DNA from 4 places in the Arthrobacter sp. lap29 genome. Region 2 is predicted to be linked to each of the others. Evidence: riboswitches for the same ligand, from Rfam matches in the RefSeq annotation. Region 2 holds a riboswitch; each other region holds the start of a gene.
The links. Region 2 has a riboswitch for thiamine pyrophosphate ahead of RY113_RS04090 (bifunctional hydroxymethylpyrimidine kinase/phosphomethylpyrimidine kinase). Riboswitches for the same ligand answer to the same signal wherever they lie in the genome.
Positions count from the first base shown of each region.

Region 1 (4,534 bases), on a different contig from region 2:
TTGCGCTCGTGAAGAAAGCAAGCACCCTTTCAGAGATCTACCGCTCAGAGATCCACAGTGCCGCTTTCTCCTGCATCAATTCTTTCCCCGCTGATGCGTGCCTTGGCCCACTTGAACACAGTGGCCAAGACGCCGCCGGGAGATTCCCAATATTGAGCACCATCGGGGCGCACCCGGATCAAGACCAATTCCTTGGACTCGGGGCCATCCGGGTAGAAAGCAGCGGCTGCCGGATTCCACAATTCCCGCGCTTTCGCTTCACTGGTGATCACTGCGGCTTGTCCGTGAAGTGAGAGCCACTGGTCTTTTCCCGCGAAGGAAAGGTTAACCTCTGGTGCCAGCTGCGCCTGTTCAACAGGGGAGGTGCCAGCAGAGCTGAGAAACCACAGTTCACCGCCGTCCTCGACCTTGGCAACCGTCATTGGATGACTTAGCAAGCCGTCAGGGCCTTGGGTAGTGAACATGCAAATGCGGTGCGAATTGATGATCGTCAGGACTTTGTTGAGGTCTTCGGTTGCTGAATCTTCGTTCGTTAACATGGGGACATTCCTCCTGAAGTGGACGCTGCTTTGGTTAGCACGCTGCTCTGGCTAGGCTGCTGACTTGTTGCGGCCGGTGATGGCTCCGTAGACGCCCGCAACAACCAGGCCGCCAACAATGGCTAGGAGCCACGAGCCTAGGCTCCAAAATTCCATTTTTCCGCCGCCGAAGAGAAGGTCTCCGATCCATCCTCCAACAATGGCGCCAACCACACCCAATACAAGGCTGGTGATCCAACCGCCGTTAACCCGTCCTGGCAGAACTGCCTTAACAATGGCGCCGACAATTAGACCCAAGATAATCCATCCGATGAAACCCATGGTTACTCCTAAAGTGCAAGAAAGTCTTTACTCGTATGGCGTAATTGAGAACGGTCTCCATGCACTGCTCTCAGTGCATCACTACTGCACGCATTTCGAGTTTTTGCCATCGATCCAACGGGATCGACTCATCTACCCTAACCACATTCTTGGACTAAATGCACGCCAAGATACGTAAATTTGCGCTGGAAGGCCGGCCCTGAGCGTTGCTGGAAAGCAGTGACATTGATTCCTGCCGGGGTTCCTGCAAGGAGCCGTCCCAACGGAGATATCCATACGGATAACGCTGAATTTTCGCGGCTATTGCCTCAGGAAGATCTTGGATATTTGTTGACTGGGTGGTTAGAGTCTAGAAACGAGGAGGGCGTCCTAGAACTGACGCAGCAAGAAGACTTGTTTCACTACGTGCCAAAACGATTGTGGAGGAAACGCTATGTTTGAACGATTCACAACACTTGATGAGATTTTTTGCTACAAGCTTGGAACTGCGCTGACCATGGAACACGATTCTTTGGATTTGATGGAAGAGTTGTCAAAGTCAGCGATGCGCAGTGTTCTCACCGAGTTCTTTGACGAACATGCCCAAGAAACCCGGCTGAACATTGAGAATCTGGAACAGTGCCTGGCATTGATGGGTAAGGAAAACAGCCAGCATCCCTCGCCCACTACCAAGGGGCTCGCCAAAGAATTGAAATCCTTTATGGCCAAAACTGACAACACACTCGTAGACGCTGTTGTTGTTGCCGGTGCTCTGGAAAGCCAGCACCATGAGGTGGCCGTGTACGAGTCTCTCCTCCTACAAGCAAAATCCCTGGACGTCACCGAAGCAGTCCCACTCTTGAGTCAAAACTACTCACGGGAGCAGCTAGCCCTTGAAAAACTGAGGGCAGCCGCGGACACTCTGGCCCAGGCGGATGCCAGAGACCAAGATGGTGCAAACGGTGCCGGCCATGCTGTGATTGAGGTTCCGCCCTACCTGCCCCCTGGAAGCGTCTAGTTGCTGATCCTAACTCCCGGCGTGAGTGCGCCGGCCGTGAGCGCGCGAAGGAAGCGTTGCCGCGCTTACTTTCATGACCAGCAATGCCCTGTCTAAACAAATCACTATCTGCCCAACTGCCAGGAGAAATAATGAATTACAGTGCTGAACCAGTAGAAATCTCCATCCGACTCCAGGATGGCGATTGGACGCCCGAATCCCTGAAAGAATTGGTGGGCTCTTACCAGCAGAAGCTGCAGGCAATGGGGGCACCGGAAAACGCCATCGAAACGGTGGTGAAAACACCGGATGACGGCTCGGCATCCGTCCACGTCAGTTGGTCTCACCAAGGCCAGCAAACCTTCGCGGACATGAGTCAGACCGCCGTCAGCGAGGCACCTGACGCCCGTGGACATGGGGAAGTGATTCCGCCCGGAGAACCAACCCAAGACTCCCAAGGTCTGGGCGCTATTCTTGGGGATGCGGAACGTTCCGCCATTGACGAACCCGCCACTGACCGCGCTGTTCAAGCAGGGGAAAACGCCGTGGAACAAGCCGGTAATGATTACCTGATCAAAACGGGAGCAGATGGAAAAACGTACGTGGAGGACGTCGACCCCGCCAAGGGGTGACCCGCCCACAGCGTAAAGCCTAAAGCCTAAAGCCTGTGACCCAGATGCGCCCCGGAGTTGTAACCGTGGTAGCTTGGGCGGTGGACACGACACGGGGTGCCGCTTGGCGGCTGAGAGCTAGACCCGTTGAACCTGATCTCGATAATCCGAGCGAAGGGATGCCGGTCCTGCAGCAATGACGATTCGTAGCCCTTGAGGTGGCGTATTCGAGCAATCCTGGCATCCTTTCGAACTACTGAAGGGTGCACGCGATGCAAATCAAGGACCAAATTGTACTGATCACTGGAGCCGGCCGAGGCCTAGGCTCGGATGTGGCACGTTCCTTTGCCCGGGAAGGCGCCAAAGTGGTGCTGAATTACCGCAACAGCGAGGAATCAGCCCAGAGGCTCGCCGCCGAAATCGGTCCCGAGCAAGCTATTGCGCTGCGGGCAGATGTCACCACCACCCAAGAGGTACAGGACATGGTGGCAGCTGCTGCGGAGTATTTCTCTGCACCCATTACCACCGTGATCAACAATGCCTTGCCTGATTTTTCCTTCAACGGGGACGGCCGTTCCAAAGCCCATGCCATTGAATACGGTGAGTTCACGGCACAGTTTTCCGGTGTTGTGGGAGGTGCGCTTAACACGATTCAGGCGGCGCTTCCTGGCATGGCTCTTGCCGGGTGGGGCTCCATCATCAACATCGGCACCAACCTGTTTCAAAACCCGGTAGTGCCCTACCACGACTACACCTCCGCCAAAGCGGCGTTGCTGGCACTGACCCGGACCTTTGCTGCCGATCTAGGCCCGTCCAATATTCGCGTGAACATGGTCTCCGGGGGATTGCTGCGCACCACTGACGCCTCAGCGGCCACCCCAGAGGAAGTCTTTGAGCTTATTGCCGGTGGTACCCCACTGCGTAAGGTGACTACCCCGGCGGAATTTGCTGACGCAGCACTATTCTTCGCCTCACCCTGGTCCCGAGCCGTCACGGGGCAGAACCTTGTAGTCGACGGCGGATTGGTCATGAACTAAGGATGGAAACGCTCTCCTGCCCCAAAATTCGGGCGATGCACATCAACGCGTTCCTTTTCGGGGCTGGACACCACACCATGGGCTGGCGGCATCCTGAGTCCAGTGCAGCCCGGGTTGGGCAAATACAGTATTTCGAGGAACTAGCCCAGCTGGCCGAAACCGGTTGTCTTGACGCGGTTTTCTTCGCCGACGGGCATGCCGTCAACCGCCAGTATTCTGCCGGGGTACCCGGGCTTTTTGAGCCGATTACGGCGTTGAGCGCCATGGCCCGGGCCACAACGCACATTGGCCTGGTCACCACGGTCTCCTCAAGTTTCTACACGCCCTTTCACGCAGCACGCATGCTGGCATCACTGGATCACATCAGCGGGGGCCGGGTGGGTGCGAACATTGTGACTTCCATGTTTGATGCCGAGGCGCAAAACCATGGTTTTGCGGCCCTGCCCTCTCACGCGGAACGTTATGAACGGGCCAATGAATTTGTGCGGGTGCTAGGGCAACTGTGGGACTCTTGGGCGGATGAGGCATTGCCAAGAGACCGGGAGAAGGGAATGTTCCTTGATCCGGAGCAGATCCAGCCCATTAACCATGTTGGCAAGTACTTCCAGGTGGCTGGGCCACTGAACGTGCCGCGTTCTCCGCAGGGGCGCCCGGTGCTCTTTCAAGCCGGTTCCTCCGAGGCTGGGCGGGACTTTGCTGCTCAATTTGCCGAAGCTATTTACTCGGTGTCTTGGGATCAGGACTCCGCACTTGAGTTCGCCACAGACATCAGAAGGCGCCTATACGCTGCAGGCCGTGCTGGGACGCAGGTTCCTGTGCTCCCGGGTCTTGTGACATATGTGGGCGCAAGCCGTGAAGAGGCCTTGGCGAAGAAACGGGCGCTGGATGCCTACTTGGACATTGACGCGGCCATCACTCAGCTCAATATTTTCACGGGCATGGATTACCGTACTCATGGGCTGGATGATTTGGTGGCGCCCTTGGCGCCAGCTTCCACCTTTACCGGCCCCCAAGGCCGGTACCTCACCGTGGCACGCATTATCGAGACCA
Region 1 covers NZ_JAUCEK010000007.1:23,001-27,534, reverse strand. Annotated here, with positions in the region: gene RY113_RS12725 (pyridoxamine 5'-phosphate oxidase family protein) at 45-539, opposite strand; gene RY113_RS12720 (GlsB/YeaQ/YmgE family stress response membrane protein) at 591-860, opposite strand; gene RY113_RS12715 (ferritin-like domain-containing protein) at 1,294-1,857, shown strand; gene RY113_RS12710 (hypothetical protein) at 1,989-2,468, shown strand; TPP riboswitch at 2,551-2,644, shown strand; gene RY113_RS12705 (3-oxoacyl-ACP reductase) at 2,720-3,484, shown strand; gene RY113_RS12700 (LLM class flavin-dependent oxidoreductase) at 3,520-4,534, shown strand, end outside.
Region 1: another riboswitch for thiamine pyrophosphate. It lies ahead of RY113_RS12705 (3-oxoacyl-ACP reductase); the one in region 2 lies ahead of RY113_RS04090 (bifunctional hydroxymethylpyrimidine kinase/phosphomethylpyrimidine kinase).

Region 2 (4,534 bases):
CTGGAGTTGACCGGCGGCAGCGATGAAGATCCGCCCAACACGGTGACCCGTGTGCGGGCCCCCCGCGTTCCTGCCGAGCCCACGGCAAGCGTCTCTAACCGTGTTACGAGCCTGCGCGGCTCTACCCGTCTGGAAGCGAAGAAGCAGCGCCGCCGCGACTCCCGCGATTCCGGCCGCCGCCGCACAGTCATCACAGAAGCCGAGTTCCTGGCCCGCCGCGAATCCGTGGACCGCGTCATGGTGGTCCGCCAGGCCGATGACCGCATCCAGATTGGTGTTCTCGAAGACGGCATCCTGGCCGAGCACTTTGTTTCCAAGACGCAGCAGGATTCCCTGATCGGCAACGTCTACGTGGGCAAGGTCCAAAACGTGCTGCCCAGCATGGAAGCGGCCTTCGTGGATATTGGCCGCGGCCGCAATGCGGTTCTTTACGCTGGCGAAGTTGATTGGGACGCAGCGGACCTCAACGGCCAGCCGCGCCGCATTGAAAACGCGCTGAAGTCCGGCGATTCGGTTCTGGTCCAGGTCTCCAAGGACCCTGTTGGACACAAGGGTGCCCGCCTGACCAGCCAGATTTCCCTGCCCGGACGCTACCTGGTGTTTGTGCCCGGCGGCTCCATGACAGGGATCTCACGTAAGCTGCCCGACGTCGAACGGAACCGTCTCAAGCGGGTCCTGAAGGACCACCTGCCCGAGAACGCCGGGGTCATTGTGCGCACAGCAGCCGAGGGTGCCAGTGAGGAAGAGCTCACCAATGACATCAACCGTTTGCGCGCCCAGTGGGAAGGCATCAACAACCGTGCCGCCTCCTCCAAGACGCTGGCACCGGAAATGCTCTACGGCGAGCCGGATCTGACCATCAAGGTGGTCCGTGACGTCTTCAATGAGGACTTCTCCAAGCTCATCGTCTCCGGTGAAGACGCCTGGGACACCATTGAGGCCTATGTGACCTACGTGGCTCCGGATCTGTTGGACCGTCTGGAGAAGTGGACCAACCCCGAAGACATTTTTAGTGCACACCGCATTGACGAGCAGATCAACAAGGCCCTCGAACGTAAGGTGTTCCTGCCTTCCGGTGGTTCACTGGTCATTGACCGCACGGAAGCCATGACAGTGGTTGATGTGAACACGGGCAAGTTCACCGGATCCGGCGGCAACTTGGAAGAGACCGTCACCAAGAACAACTTAGAAGCTGCCGAGGAAGTGGTGCGCCAGCTGCGGCTGCGCGACATTGGCGGCATCATTGTCATTGACTTCATTGACATGGTTTTGGAATCCAACCGCGATCTGGTGCTGCGCCGCCTGGTTGAGTGCCTGGGACGTGACCGGACCAAGCACCAGGTGGCCGAGGTGACGAGTTTGGGTCTGATTCAGATGACCCGCAAGCGTATGGGCACCGGCCTGCTTGAGGTCTTCGGTGAGCAGTGTGGCACCTGCGCCGGCCGCGGCATGGTCACCCACGAAATTCCCGTGGAGCACCGCCGCCCGCACACTCCCGGCGTGGAAGGCGCCCAGGTTCAGGCTCAGGTTCACGCACCCACCGTGGAGCAGCGCGAGCCGGAACGCACCGCTAACCGCTCAACCCGAAGCGAGCGGAAGCGCAACCGCAACCGTACGCAGGGGAACGAGGCGGAGCAGCATCAGGAAACCCCCGTGACGCCGCTGTCCGATGAGGCTGCCGAGGCCCTTGAAGCCGCGAAGGTGCAGAAGGCTCACGAAGCCCGTGCCGCGCTGGCGAATATTGCTGCCGCAGCTGCTGCCACGCATCACGAGCATTCCCCAGCGCAGGGGCACCACCAGGCTGCGGATGCTTCGGAGCAGCATGTAATGCACGACGCCGGAATCCTCACCTTGGGTGGGGAGGCCATTGAGTTGCCGCGTGGGCATCGCAGTGAAAGCGGTGGCATGGTTGCGCACAACAATGCTGATCAGGCAGCCGCTCTGGCGGGGCTGACTCAGGCGCTGGACCAGCTCTCAGCCCCCGGGGCAGAGCACTCTGCACCCGAGCCATCTGCACCCGAGCCCTCTACGCACGAGCACAAGGTAGCGGAGGCGGAAGAGTCCGGCAGTAACCGTTCCCGAGCACGCCGTGGCCGCCGCAACCGCAGCGCACGCAGTGCTCAAGGTGGTGCTGATATGACGGTAGAAACGTCAGAGGCGCCTGTTACAAGCCAAGGTTCAGCTCCCCACAGCAGCGCTCAGGTGCGCATCTCTACACCGGCGCCGGTAGTCCACAAGAGTGCCGAGCCCATCATTTTGGGTGTAGGGGTTCCGGCTTCCGAGCTGTAACCGCCTAGGCCTTCTCTCAATGGCCCGCAGCGACGCTTGAAGAAACGCAAATGTGCGTCACTTTACAGGCATTGCTGCGGGCTATTTTTTGTTGGCCTGCTAGCAGGGTTAGGGTGGAAACAGACACGGGGTGCCAGGCCATCAGGGCCGGCTGAGACAATACCCGTTGAACCTGCCCGGTTAGCACCGGCGAAGGGATGTCCCCATGGATACAACTGCACTAGTTTCTTCTGATCAAGACGCGCTACCCCTAGCCTCAACAGTCCAAGCCTCAACCGTCCAAGCCTCAACAGTCCACGCCTCGCTTGTTGCAGGCTCGCCAGCTGCGGCACTGCCAGCGCCACAGCTCCCGGGAACACGGCACCCACGGGTTTTGAGTATTGCCGGTTCCGACCCTTCGGGAGGGGCCGGTATCCAAGCCGATATCAAAGCAATCAGCGCCCATGGCGGTTACGCAATGGCCGCCATCACGGCATTGACGGCCCAAAATACGCGAGGCGTCCGCGAGATTCACGTGCCGGACGTTGGATTCCTTAGGGCACAGCTGGAAGCCATCTCCGAAGACATCAGCATTGATGCGGTGAAGATCGGCATGCTGGGCACGGCCGAGGTGATGAGCGCGGTAGGGCAATGGCTGGCGGCAACCCGGCCTCCCGTCGTCGTGCTTGACCCGGTCATGGTGGCTACCAGCGGTGACACGCTCATGGCTCCGGAGGCCCGCAACGCCATGCTCTCTCTGCTTTCCCTGGCGCACCTGGTCACCCCCAATATTCCCGAGCTTGGTGTCCTGCTGGGCAAGCCCGCGGCCTCAAGCTGGGACGAGGCGGTGCAACAGGGCAAGGAACTGGCAGCCGAACACCAGATCCGGGTGCTGGTCAAAGGTGGGCATCTTGCGTCTCGGAAATGTCCGGACGCCCTGGTTTCCGCGGACGGCACAGTGCATGAATTCATGGGGACACGCATTGACACCCCGAACACTCATGGCACCGGCTGCTCACTTTCGGCGGCTCTGGCAACTCTTATGCCCCAGCTCAATGATTGGCCCCGCAGCGTGGCCCGTGCCAAGGCGTGGCTGGCTCGTGCCTTGGAAACATCTGCTGAACTGGCGGTGGGTCACGGTTCGGGGCCCGTCAATCACCTGAGCGAACTGTGGGCAACTGCTGCTCCTCACGCAGATAGCTTCAGCCAAGAGCTCTGGGCGGACTGCGCTGAGCAACGTGCCGCGATTGCTTCCCTTGATTTCATTAGCGAACTTGCCGCGGGAACACTCGCCCGCAGGCACTTTGCCTACTATCTGGCCCAGGACGCACTCTACTTAGGCACGTACTCGCGGGTGCTCGCGAGGGCCAGTGCGCTGGCGCCGACCGAAGTGGAACAGAAGTTTTGGGCCGGCGGGGCACAGAACTGCCTCGAGGTGGAAGTCTCATTGCACCGAGATTGGCTAAGTCAGTATCCGTTGGAGCGGGAACACGATGCGGCGGGGCTGTTGGAGGGCGGTCACGGTGCCGGGCTGATGCAAGGACCTGTCACCAAACACTATGTGGATCACCTGCAAGGTGTGGCCTTCTCGGGAAGCTACGGCGAAGTAGTGGCCGCAGTGCTGCCCTGCTACTGGCTGTATGCGGAAGTGGGCCGCATGCTGCACACCGAGTATCTAGCGTTTGAGGGTGAGCACCCCTACGGGGCCTGGTTGCAAACGTACGCCTCCGAAGAATTTGCCAAAGCCACGGAAACGGCAATTGCCATCCTGGACAACGCAGCACGGAGCGGTTCAGTGCGTGAGCGGGCCGGCATGAAGGCAGCCTTTGCCCACTCCGCCGCGTACGAGGTGGACTTCTTTGCGGCCCCGCACCTGCACGCTCCTGCGCCCCAAGATACCCAGAGTGATTAACACCACGCCGGATAAAGCAAAAAATGCGGCGAGTCACGCCCGGAAATGCCTTTTTCTGATCTGAGTCGCGCTAAAGTTGCCTAGTACGGTTTCGGGGATCGCCGCAGCCATCGGATGAAAATATTCACTTGTCCGAGGATGCGCAGGATACGAAATCAGTCTCATTTGCTCCCGGAGCCAGAATTAGCGTATTCTTGATCTTCGGTGCTTACGCCAACACCTAGGGCAACCACTCCATGGCAGAACTCCATTGAGGTCCACGGCGTTGAGGCACATAGTATGCATACCGTGTCTGTTCAATCTTGAACTGCGGCGCATACGGTTAGCATGGTCAATTATGATTCATGTTGGCAT
Region 2 covers NZ_JAUCEK010000002.1:201,666-206,199, forward strand. Annotated here, with positions in the region: gene RY113_RS04085 (Rne/Rng family ribonuclease) at 1-2,289, shown strand, start outside; TPP riboswitch at 2,406-2,504, shown strand; gene RY113_RS04090 (bifunctional hydroxymethylpyrimidine kinase/phosphomethylpyrimidine kinase) at 2,495-4,180, shown strand.

Region 3 (4,534 bases), on a different contig from region 2:
AGCTCATCCCGGACAGTACCAGCAACAAATTGGTGCTCGGGTTCCTGAAAGACGGTGCCAATCCGGCTGATCAAATCCCGTCCACGCCATTTCAGCGGCTCGGGCCCGGCACCGCGCGCCAAGGGTTCCAGCGCAGCCAAGTGGCCACTCACTGGGGCCAGCAGTCCGGCCAGGGTCAGTGCGAGCGTTGACTTTCCGGATCCATTGAGCCCGGTCACACTCAGCGCATGCCCGGCCCGCACCTGCACTGAAGGCACCACGGCTGCCGGCACCACCGGGCGGCGCTTGCGTCCCTTGGTGCGGGAGAGCGCCAAAGCCTCCGCCTCTAGCAGCAGGGGGCGTCCGGCGTCGGACGGGTTGGTGATGCGGGCACGGACTTCCGGGACGTGGCCAGGAACCCAAATACCAGCCTTGGCCAGTAAGTCCCGGCTCTGGGCAAGAACCGTGGCGGGAGGACCGTCGAACAGCACGCCACCGGGCTCTCCCAGGGCGGCCGGAGCCAACACCACTATCCTGTCCACCACCTCCAGCCAGACGGAGACGCGGTGCTCCACCACAACCAGGGTGGCCCCGGTTTCATCGAGGCTGCGGCGCACGGCGTCACGGACCTCCACCACACCGGCCGGATCCAGGTTGGCGGTGGGCTCATCGAGCAGCAGCAGGCCGGGCCGCATGGCCAAAATACCGGCTAGTCCCAGGCGCTGCTTCTGCCCGCCGGAGAGTGCGGAGCTGGAGTGGTCCAGTGGCAGGTTCAGGCCCACCGACTCCAAGGCAGCCGGGACGCGGCGCCAAATTTCCTCGCGCGGCACGGCAAGGTTTTCAGCGCCGAAGGCAACGTCGTCACCAATGCGTGAGAGCACCACCTGAGCATCAGGGTCCTGCTGCATGAGCCCGGTACGGCCGCGCGATTCGTGCACAGGGCGCCCGTCAATGAGCAGCTCACCCATCTCATTGGCGTCCTCGTCATCCCCGAGCACACCGGCTAGGGCGTGCAGCAAGGTTGATTTTCCGGCACCCGAAGGGCCCAGCAGCAGTACGCGTTCACCCGGGGAGATTTCCAAATCCAGGCCGTGGAGGGCTTGGTTGTTCCGGCCCGAATGCTGCCAGCCCCACCCCCTGACAGAGACCTGTACTGGTGCACCGCGGTTCTGCACGATGGCCATGACTAGATTGCCTTTTCGGTGGCGGCCCCACGTGAGGGCAGGTTCGCCAGCGCGCCTGTGCGTGCCAACCCGCGCACGGCCAGCCAAGAAATTACCCCCGCAATGAGAGCACCGGAGACCATGGCCAGCACCGCGTAGACGAGCTTCCATTCCAAGGCCCAGGCCACGTTGTAGATAAGGTTTTCATAGACGCCCAGCGCCAAGCCGGCCAAGGTTCCGGCCAAGATGGCAACGGGAAGATTGAATTTGCGGTAACGGAATACGGCGAAGGCCAGCTCGGCGCCTAGGCCTTGAATCAAGCCTGAGAGCAGCACCGTGAACCCGAAGTGGGTTCCCAGCAGTCCTTCAACGGTGGCGGCGATCAATTCGCAATATAACGCCGCGCCCGGTTTGCGGACCACTAAGGCACCCAGCACGCCGGCAATCAGCCAGCCGCCAACGTAAAGTGCACCAACGGGTGGGAAGGCTACGGTGAAGGCTGCGATGAAACCGTAGCCGGCGGACCAGAGCCAAAAGATAACGCCAACGGCAACACCCAGAACCGAGACGACAACAATGTCGACAACCCGCCAGGTGCTTTTGTTCTTTTGTTGCGTGTTTTTCGGGGCGGACGTGCCCGTAACTGACTTACTCATGTTTCCTCCTTTTCAGGAGGGGCGGCTGCAGCGGTCTTTCCGCGCAGCCGAAGAGAACTCGACTCCCTTCGCCGGTACTAGCCGGAGCAGGTTCGAGGGTCTGCGGCGAACCGCACTCTCAGCGCCGACACCCGATAAATGGGTGCACGCTCCCCTGTCGTGTTTGAATTGCGGCTTCAGCTTACCCCCGCTCACACCCGGTAGCCAATGCGTGGAAAGAAATGCGTCATGAAAAAAGTACTGCAGACGCCCACCGTGAGATGGAGGCCTGCAGTACTTGATGGAACCTTTTTCAGTTTTTGCTGTTGCTAGTGCTGGCGCACCTTGCGTCGGCTAGCCATGATCAACCCACCGAGCATGAGAATCACAGCGATCCCACCTGCTGCACCGAGGTTGAACCCGGTGCTGGCGAGGTCATCACCGGCACCTGCCGTGGCGCTGGCACTGGCGGAAGGTGTGGTTGAACCGTCCTTCGTGGGCGAGGCACTCGGTGACGGGGTGTCACTGGGTGCGGTACTGGCGGTGGCCGATTCGGTCGGAGTAACCGTGGCCGTCGGAGTCGGGGTCGCCGTGGCCGTCGGAGTCGGTTCCACCACTTCCTCACCAATGTACGGGCCGCCAGCCACAGGACCGGTGGCGCGCAAACCAAGCTCATAAACGGCCAAGGTCTGCTCACCCATGGCTGCTGCGCCCGGAGTGAATAGGATGCGGATACCCTCAATGCTTTCCTGCTCCAGAACAGCTTCCTGGAAACTGCGTTTCGGATCCAAGGCACCCACGGTGACCCATTCGCTGTCGACCTTAACTTGCAGGTCCCCTGCCACATGGCCCACCACAACGGCTGACTTCATGGCGGCCGGTGCATCCAGGGTATTGGAGAGGTATGAACCCTCTACCGGGGCCTGGGCAGGCTCGAAGGCTGTGGCAATGGTTGCGTCAAAGGCACTCTGCGCACCAGTACCATTTGCGCCCGGCAGGTTGCTGGCCAGCCGTTCATTTGCTTCCAGGGCCTGGAACTCGCGGATCTTCACCCACTGGCCACCCGGGTTGGTGCCCGTGGACACCAGACGGATGTACCGTGCGCTTACAGGAGTATCAAAGTTCTGCTCAATGCGCGGCTTGCTCTCAAACACTCCGGCCTGTGTCCAGGTGGCATTGTCCGCCGAATACTCCACCCGTGCGTGGTAGAACATGTCACCGTTATTGGTGTCGGAATCGGCCTGCTGGATCAGCACCTTGCCCACCGTCTTCACGGCGCCTAAGTCAATGGTGACGGTGGAACCGTTCACGGGAGGTGCACTGGACCACCAAAGAGTGCTGGGATCGCCGTCAACCATGCGTGTGAGCGCGTTGCTTTGGTAGGTGGGAAGTGAGGAAGTAGCCGTTGCGGGGAAGTAGCTGGACGCTGCCACGGGGCTCAGGTTCAGCCAGGTGTTGTACCGTCCCTGTGCCTCTTTGCTAAAGATTTCAAAGAGTCCATCTCCCACCGAAGGAACAATGACGTTAGGCGTGATGCCAATGTTGTTCGGCCCAACATCGGGCACGGTGGCCGCCTTGGCCAGAGCAATATCTCCATTGGCTGCAAGCGCACCATCCGTGGCGGCTACGCCATTTCCCGCCTTAATGGCCTCCAGCATGCTGATTTGCTTCTCCATGGCCGTGGCCCAGTGTGCTGCGGCGTCAATCCACGGCTTGGAATCATCGTAGAAGCCTGTCATGGCCATGTCAGGCAAGGTTTCCGGGCCTGCTGCAATGGTGGCCAAACGAGCCTTCAACGGTGCCATTCCGGCCGTGTTTCCGGCGTCGAAAGCTGTCCAGAAGGTTGCGATGTCTGCGCTCAGGGCCGGCGCCGTTTTGGATTCCGGACGGTAGGGCTTCCAGCTCTGGTTCAGGTCCACGAAGGTTTCCAGAGACGCCCTGATGGCCTCATTGGGGCCGGCAAGCTCACTGATAATGGAGGATTGTGTTGTTGCGGGCACATACTGGGGGCCGTTCCAGGAGTAGTCGCCGAACCCGGCCAGGGCGATCATCGAAGAATACGGTTCGATCATCGGGTTGGAAGTGATGCCGTCAATGTGTTTGTACAGGTTGGCGTCGCGGCCCTCCAGCGGGTTCAGGAACAGGCGTCCGCGCTGTCCATCATTCACGGGCAGGTTGTCCCAGATGTAGAAATGCTCGGCGTTGTAGGAAGTCACCGCCTTGGTTACTGAAGCTTCCGTAATGGTGTTGGAGAAGACGCCTTCACCGGTCCACTGAATACGGATCGAATCATCCGTCTGCAGACCAAACTCACCCTTGTAAGGGTCTGGACCGGAACCGGCATAGTTGGTGGGCACTGTCTGCAACGGTGCCAGCCCATGGACGTTAATGTAGTCCTTGACGATCCGGTTCAAATAGAACCCCTGGCCCTGGGCAAGTGAACGGAATCCCGGCAAGGTGAATTTTGCCTTGTCCGCGGCACAGTTCAGGTACGGGTTGATGTCATCGAGCGCAATGTAGAAGCTGCTGACACCGATTGCGCGCAGCTGATCAAATTTGGCCACGGTGGCGGCGAAATCCTGATCGTCGGAGTAGCAGACGTCATTGCCCGGTGAGAGTGCAAAAGTGAAATTAACGTGGTTGGCATTGGCCTCATCCACGAGTTCTTTCAAATCGTTCAGCTGCGCCTGCGGGTACAAATCACGCCACTTGGCACGCAGGTAATTATCGTCCTTGGGCGTGTAGATGTAAGTGTTC
Region 3 covers NZ_JAUCEK010000003.1:134,293-138,826, reverse strand. Annotated here, with positions in the region: gene RY113_RS06175 (ATP-binding cassette domain-containing protein) at 1-1,163, opposite strand, end outside; gene RY113_RS06170 (ECF transporter S component) at 1,166-1,798, opposite strand; TPP riboswitch at 1,845-1,964, opposite strand; gene RY113_RS06165 (beta-N-acetylglucosaminidase domain-containing protein) at 2,107-4,534, opposite strand, start outside.
Region 3: another riboswitch for thiamine pyrophosphate. It lies ahead of RY113_RS06170 (ECF transporter S component); the one in region 2 lies ahead of RY113_RS04090 (bifunctional hydroxymethylpyrimidine kinase/phosphomethylpyrimidine kinase).

Region 4 (4,534 bases), on a different contig from region 2:
TCGTCAGCGATGACCTCCAATTTCACCCAGTCGGTATCCAGGGCCTCACGCCCCAGTTCCGCTGTCATCACAGCTTCACGGGCCGTAAAGCAGCCGGCCGTGTTGGGCAGAATGCGAATGTTGTTCTCGAGCAGCAACTGGAACAAATTGGTGCCACCTCCCGCTGCCTCATCCACCGAGTAGCGGCGCATGGCCACGGTGGTCAGCTCGGTGCCGGAGGCGATGAGTGCGGCACCGAGTCCGGACAGGCTCGGAGCACCTCCGGTGCCCATAATGAGCCGGGAGTTCAGCGCAATCCCGTCAATTACCAGGGAATCGTTACGGGTCAGTGCTTCGGTCATGGCATTCACTTTTCGGTCTCGGACGGTCAATGATGTGTTGGCGGGGATCTTAGCCACCCTGTACTGCTGTGACAATTTCAAGTTCGTCCTCGTGTTCCACGGCAGTGGCGGACCACTGGCTGCGAGGCACAATGCCTGAGTTGCGGGCAACGGCAACACCAAGCCGGCCGCCGTCGGCAGCCTGTCCCGAGGCGAGCAGCGCCCTGCCGGTGGTGGCCGTGACAAGGTCCGCAACTGTGGTCCCGGCGGGGTGGGTTTCCGTGGTGCCATTGAGTTGAATGGTGAACATGGTTGCTCCTACGCGGTTGGGCCGGCGGGGCCGGCAAGCGGTATCGAGGTTGGGCCGGCGGTGCTGGCGGTGCCAGCGGTGAGTGACGGAGAAAAACGGTCGGGGCGGAAATGCGTCCACGCCAGGTCCGTGATGTCCCCCAACAGCTGGCGGACTATCAGCGCGGCGATGGGGGTCAGCAACACACCGTGCCGGAAGAAGCCCGTGGCAATGATGAGACCGGTGATGTCCCGCCCGGTTGCTCCCAAAACCCGTCCCAGCAGCGGGGCGTTATCCGGGGTTCCGGGACGGGCACGGGCGGTGCATTCGAGCAGTTCAAGCTCGGCCACGGCGGGCAGCAACACCTGGGCATCGCGCAGTAGCTGGTGTACTCCCCCGGCGCTGACACCGGCGTTGGCGTCTTCGCGGCTTGTTGCCCCAATCACTACGGTGCCGTCTTCGCGCGGCACAATGTAGACAGGCACCCCGCGCACCAGCCCACGGATGGTGGCGGTGGTCAGCGGGAGCAGATGCTCCGGCACGCGCAGCCGCAAAACGTCCCCATACACTGGACGAACCGGCAGCTTCAGCCCCTCGGGCAGGCCGGCCAGTTGCGGGGCGCCAAGGGCATTGGCCACCACCACTTCCTTGGCGTGGATTTCGCGCCCGTCAGCTAGCAGCACTCCGGTCACACACGAGTGGCTATCCGCCGGATCCTTGTGGAGAAGTCCGACGGCGGTCTCCGCCACGAACGCTGGTGCCGGCACGTTTGTTTCGGTGCCTTCTGAGACGGCGCCCCGGGCCCCTGAAGCGTTTTCCAGTGCCATGCGAAGCGCGGTGGCCATGGCACGCGGGTCAACTTGGTGGTCCTGTTTCATCAGGTAGGCGCAGGAGATGTGTGGGCCGACGAGTGGTTCCAGGGCCCGGGCCTCGCGGATGGAAAGCTGTTCCGAGTCCAGCCCATACTGTTTTTGAACCTCGTGCAGGTCAGCCAGTGCCTGCCGGTCAGCTGGGTCCCCGCCCAGAACCAGGGTGGGCGAAACGTTGAAGCCAGTCCCCCGCGCAGCTTCCGCCTCAGCGGCACTCAAGCTAACAGGCAGCGAAGCCACGAACTCGGGCCAGCGTGCGGCCGAGGCGAGTGTCAGCGCCAGTAGTTCTTCTTCTTGGTAATGGAGTTCGCTGACCGGGGCCAGCATACCGGCGGCGGCAAAGGTTGCACCAGTGGCGGGGGCAGGATCAATCACTGTGACGGTGTGGCCCGCGCGTTGGGCTTCCCAGGCGATGCCTAGGCCCACAATTCCGCCGCCAATGACGGCTACGTCGGTGCTTAAAATATCGGCCACAATGCCTTCCTTCCCTACGCCGGCATGACCCGGATCAGGTTCCACGCCCGCTGGGGGCGTATTTCGGTCGGCGCATTAGGCGCCCTCTCAGCCAGCTTCACTGGCTCCCGCGGTACTGCACTAGTCTATGAGACATGAGCCATATTTCTGCCATCCATGACGGCGCCCCCGCCCACACCGTTGCCTCGATCCAGAGCGCCCAACTGTATTTGTGCACGGATTCCCGCGCCAAACAGGGGGATTTTGCCGATTTTCTGCGGGCCGCCTTTGCTGGCGGTGTTGATATTATCCAGCTGCGCGATAAAACCATTGAGGCAGCAGAAGAGCTTGAATTGCTGGCCGTGTTGCGTTCTGTTGCACAGGAATGCGGCAAGTTGTGGGCTGTCAATGACCGGGCGGACATCGCTTCGCTCAGTGGCGCACCCGTGTTCCACATTGGTCAAAAGGATTTGCCGCTGCCTGCCGCCCGCACACTTCTGGGGCCGGTCTCGATGGGCCTTTCCAGCCACGACCCCGCCCAGGTTTCGGCAGCCGCGAAGCATCCCTACGCCGACTACTTCTGTGTGGGACCTCTCTGGGCCACCCCCACCAAGCCGGGCCGTGCCGCCGTCGGGCTTTCCCTGGTGGAGCACGCCGCATCGCTGAACACCACCAAGCCGTGGTTCGCCATTGGCGGGGTTGAGCTGTCCAATGTGGAGCAAGTGGTGGCGGCGGGCGCGTCCCGGATTGTTGTTGTCCGCGCCATCACCGAAGCACAAGATCCGACGGCGGCCGCCCAGGCCCTGCTATCCCGGCTGCCTGCGCTGGGCTAATTCGCGCCACAAGAATTGCGAGGATTGCCAGTCCCTTTGGCTTGGAATACGGGTCGGTGAGTGTGGCTGGTGTGCAGCTGTGCCCGGCAATCGACGCTACCGGCCCGGGTGGGCTACTGCCGCGGAGGACACAATCCGATGGTGGCGCAACGAGGTGTGGCGTTACGAGGCCTAGCTGGAAGACTCTGCGGCTAAGGCGACTTTACGCAGCAGCGTGGCCAGCTTTGCCTGTTCGCTCGCGCTCAGACCGGAGAGCATCTGGCGATCCCGCTCCAGAAAGCGCGGAAATTCCCGATCCACCAACTCCTGCCCCTGAACCGTCAACCGCAGGAGCACCACCCGGCCGTCATGCTCCCAGGGGAGGCGCTCGATCAGTCCGCGTCTGGCCAGCCGGTCGGCATTTTTGGTGGTGGAGGCGCCGCTGAGCATTGTCGAGGCAGTCACCTCACTGGCACGCAAGGGGGCACCGCTGCGGGCCAGGGTGCACAGGACATCGAACTCTGCCCGGGTCAGCCCTTCGTGAACCAAATGACGCTCCGCGCGGTGGTTAGCCAAGGCACCAATCCTGGTAATCCGCCCCATCACCTCAATACTGGCCACATCCAGGTCCGGCCGCACTTGTGCCCAGCCCTTCCGCGCCCTGTCAACGAAGTCACCCGACTCTGCATGTACACTCATGGATCCAGTCTAGAGACTACTCTCACATCATTCACATCTATTTTACTAGTAAAATAGATTGTAGTATGGAAAGATGATCATGACCTCCCGGCTTCGCCACTGTGGCACGGCCCTGGCCCACTCTGTGGCTCCCCGCACCTGGTACAAGTCCCTTGCCATCCACCCGGCCGACGCCATCTTTGCCCCGGCCATCAAGGTGGGCATTGCGGCGAGCCTGGTCTTGGTTGCCGGCGGGCTTATGGGCCAGCAACAACTGGCCGGGGTGGCCACTTTGGGCGCACTGACCAGCGCCTTCGGCCGCTACCAGCCCTACCGCCGGTTGGCTCCCATGCTGGGAATCGTGGCTGCAGCAATGCTGGTCACGGTCGGAATCGGCGCACTGCTCGGTGCCATGGGCGTCCCCATGGCGGCGCAAATCGCTGTGCTATCGCTCATTGCTGGCCTGGCCTCTCACATCTTTGCCGCCTTCCGGATCACCGGCCCGGGCGCCGTCATCATGGTCTTTGCCGCCGCTGCCGGCGCCGCCTACGCGAATAGCCTGGCCGGAGTTGCCCCCGTCGTGGCTGCATTGGGGATCGGCGCCGCCGTGGGGTGGCTCGCCGCAATGGCCCCTGTTCTGGTGAACCCGCTAGGGCCGGCCCGCCTTGCCGTTGCCCGGTCCATCACGGCCGTGGTGCGCCTGGCCACGCAGTTCCCCGCAGACGCGTCCCACGGCGGCACCCACCTTGGTGCCGCCCGCGCCGCCGTGCGCGGGGCCCGGGGATCGGTGGCGCTGAGCGCCAGCAGTAGCTTCGGTAGCGGCTCCGGCACAGTCCGGCCCGCAACCGTCCGGGCCCGGCAGCGCCGCCAAGACGCAGAAGCGTTGAACCTCATTCTGAACGAGGTTGAATCCGTCATTGCCACGGTGGGCCATGCCAGCAGCAAGTCGCTGGCCCTGGCATTACAAAGGCTCTGGGGGTACGAACACCAGTTGCGCACCCTACGTGGAAAGCCCTCGGCCGGGGCGAGGCCGGGCAGCTCCCCTGCCACTGGGCCGCAGGAGCCCCGTAATTTCTGGCGCACTGCCGGTGCGGGCCTGCGTTCCAGAGCCAG
Region 4 covers NZ_JAUCEK010000001.1:120,217-124,750, reverse strand. Annotated here, with positions in the region: gene RY113_RS00575 (thiazole synthase) at 1-341, opposite strand, end outside; gene thiS (sulfur carrier protein ThiS) at 391-630, opposite strand; gene thiO (glycine oxidase ThiO) at 639-1,952, opposite strand; TPP riboswitch at 1,947-2,072, opposite strand; gene thiE (thiamine phosphate synthase) at 2,087-2,764, shown strand; gene RY113_RS00555 (MarR family transcriptional regulator) at 2,936-3,442, opposite strand; gene RY113_RS00550 (FUSC family protein) at 3,516-4,534, shown strand, end outside.
Region 4: another riboswitch for thiamine pyrophosphate. It lies ahead of thiO (glycine oxidase ThiO); the one in region 2 lies ahead of RY113_RS04090 (bifunctional hydroxymethylpyrimidine kinase/phosphomethylpyrimidine kinase).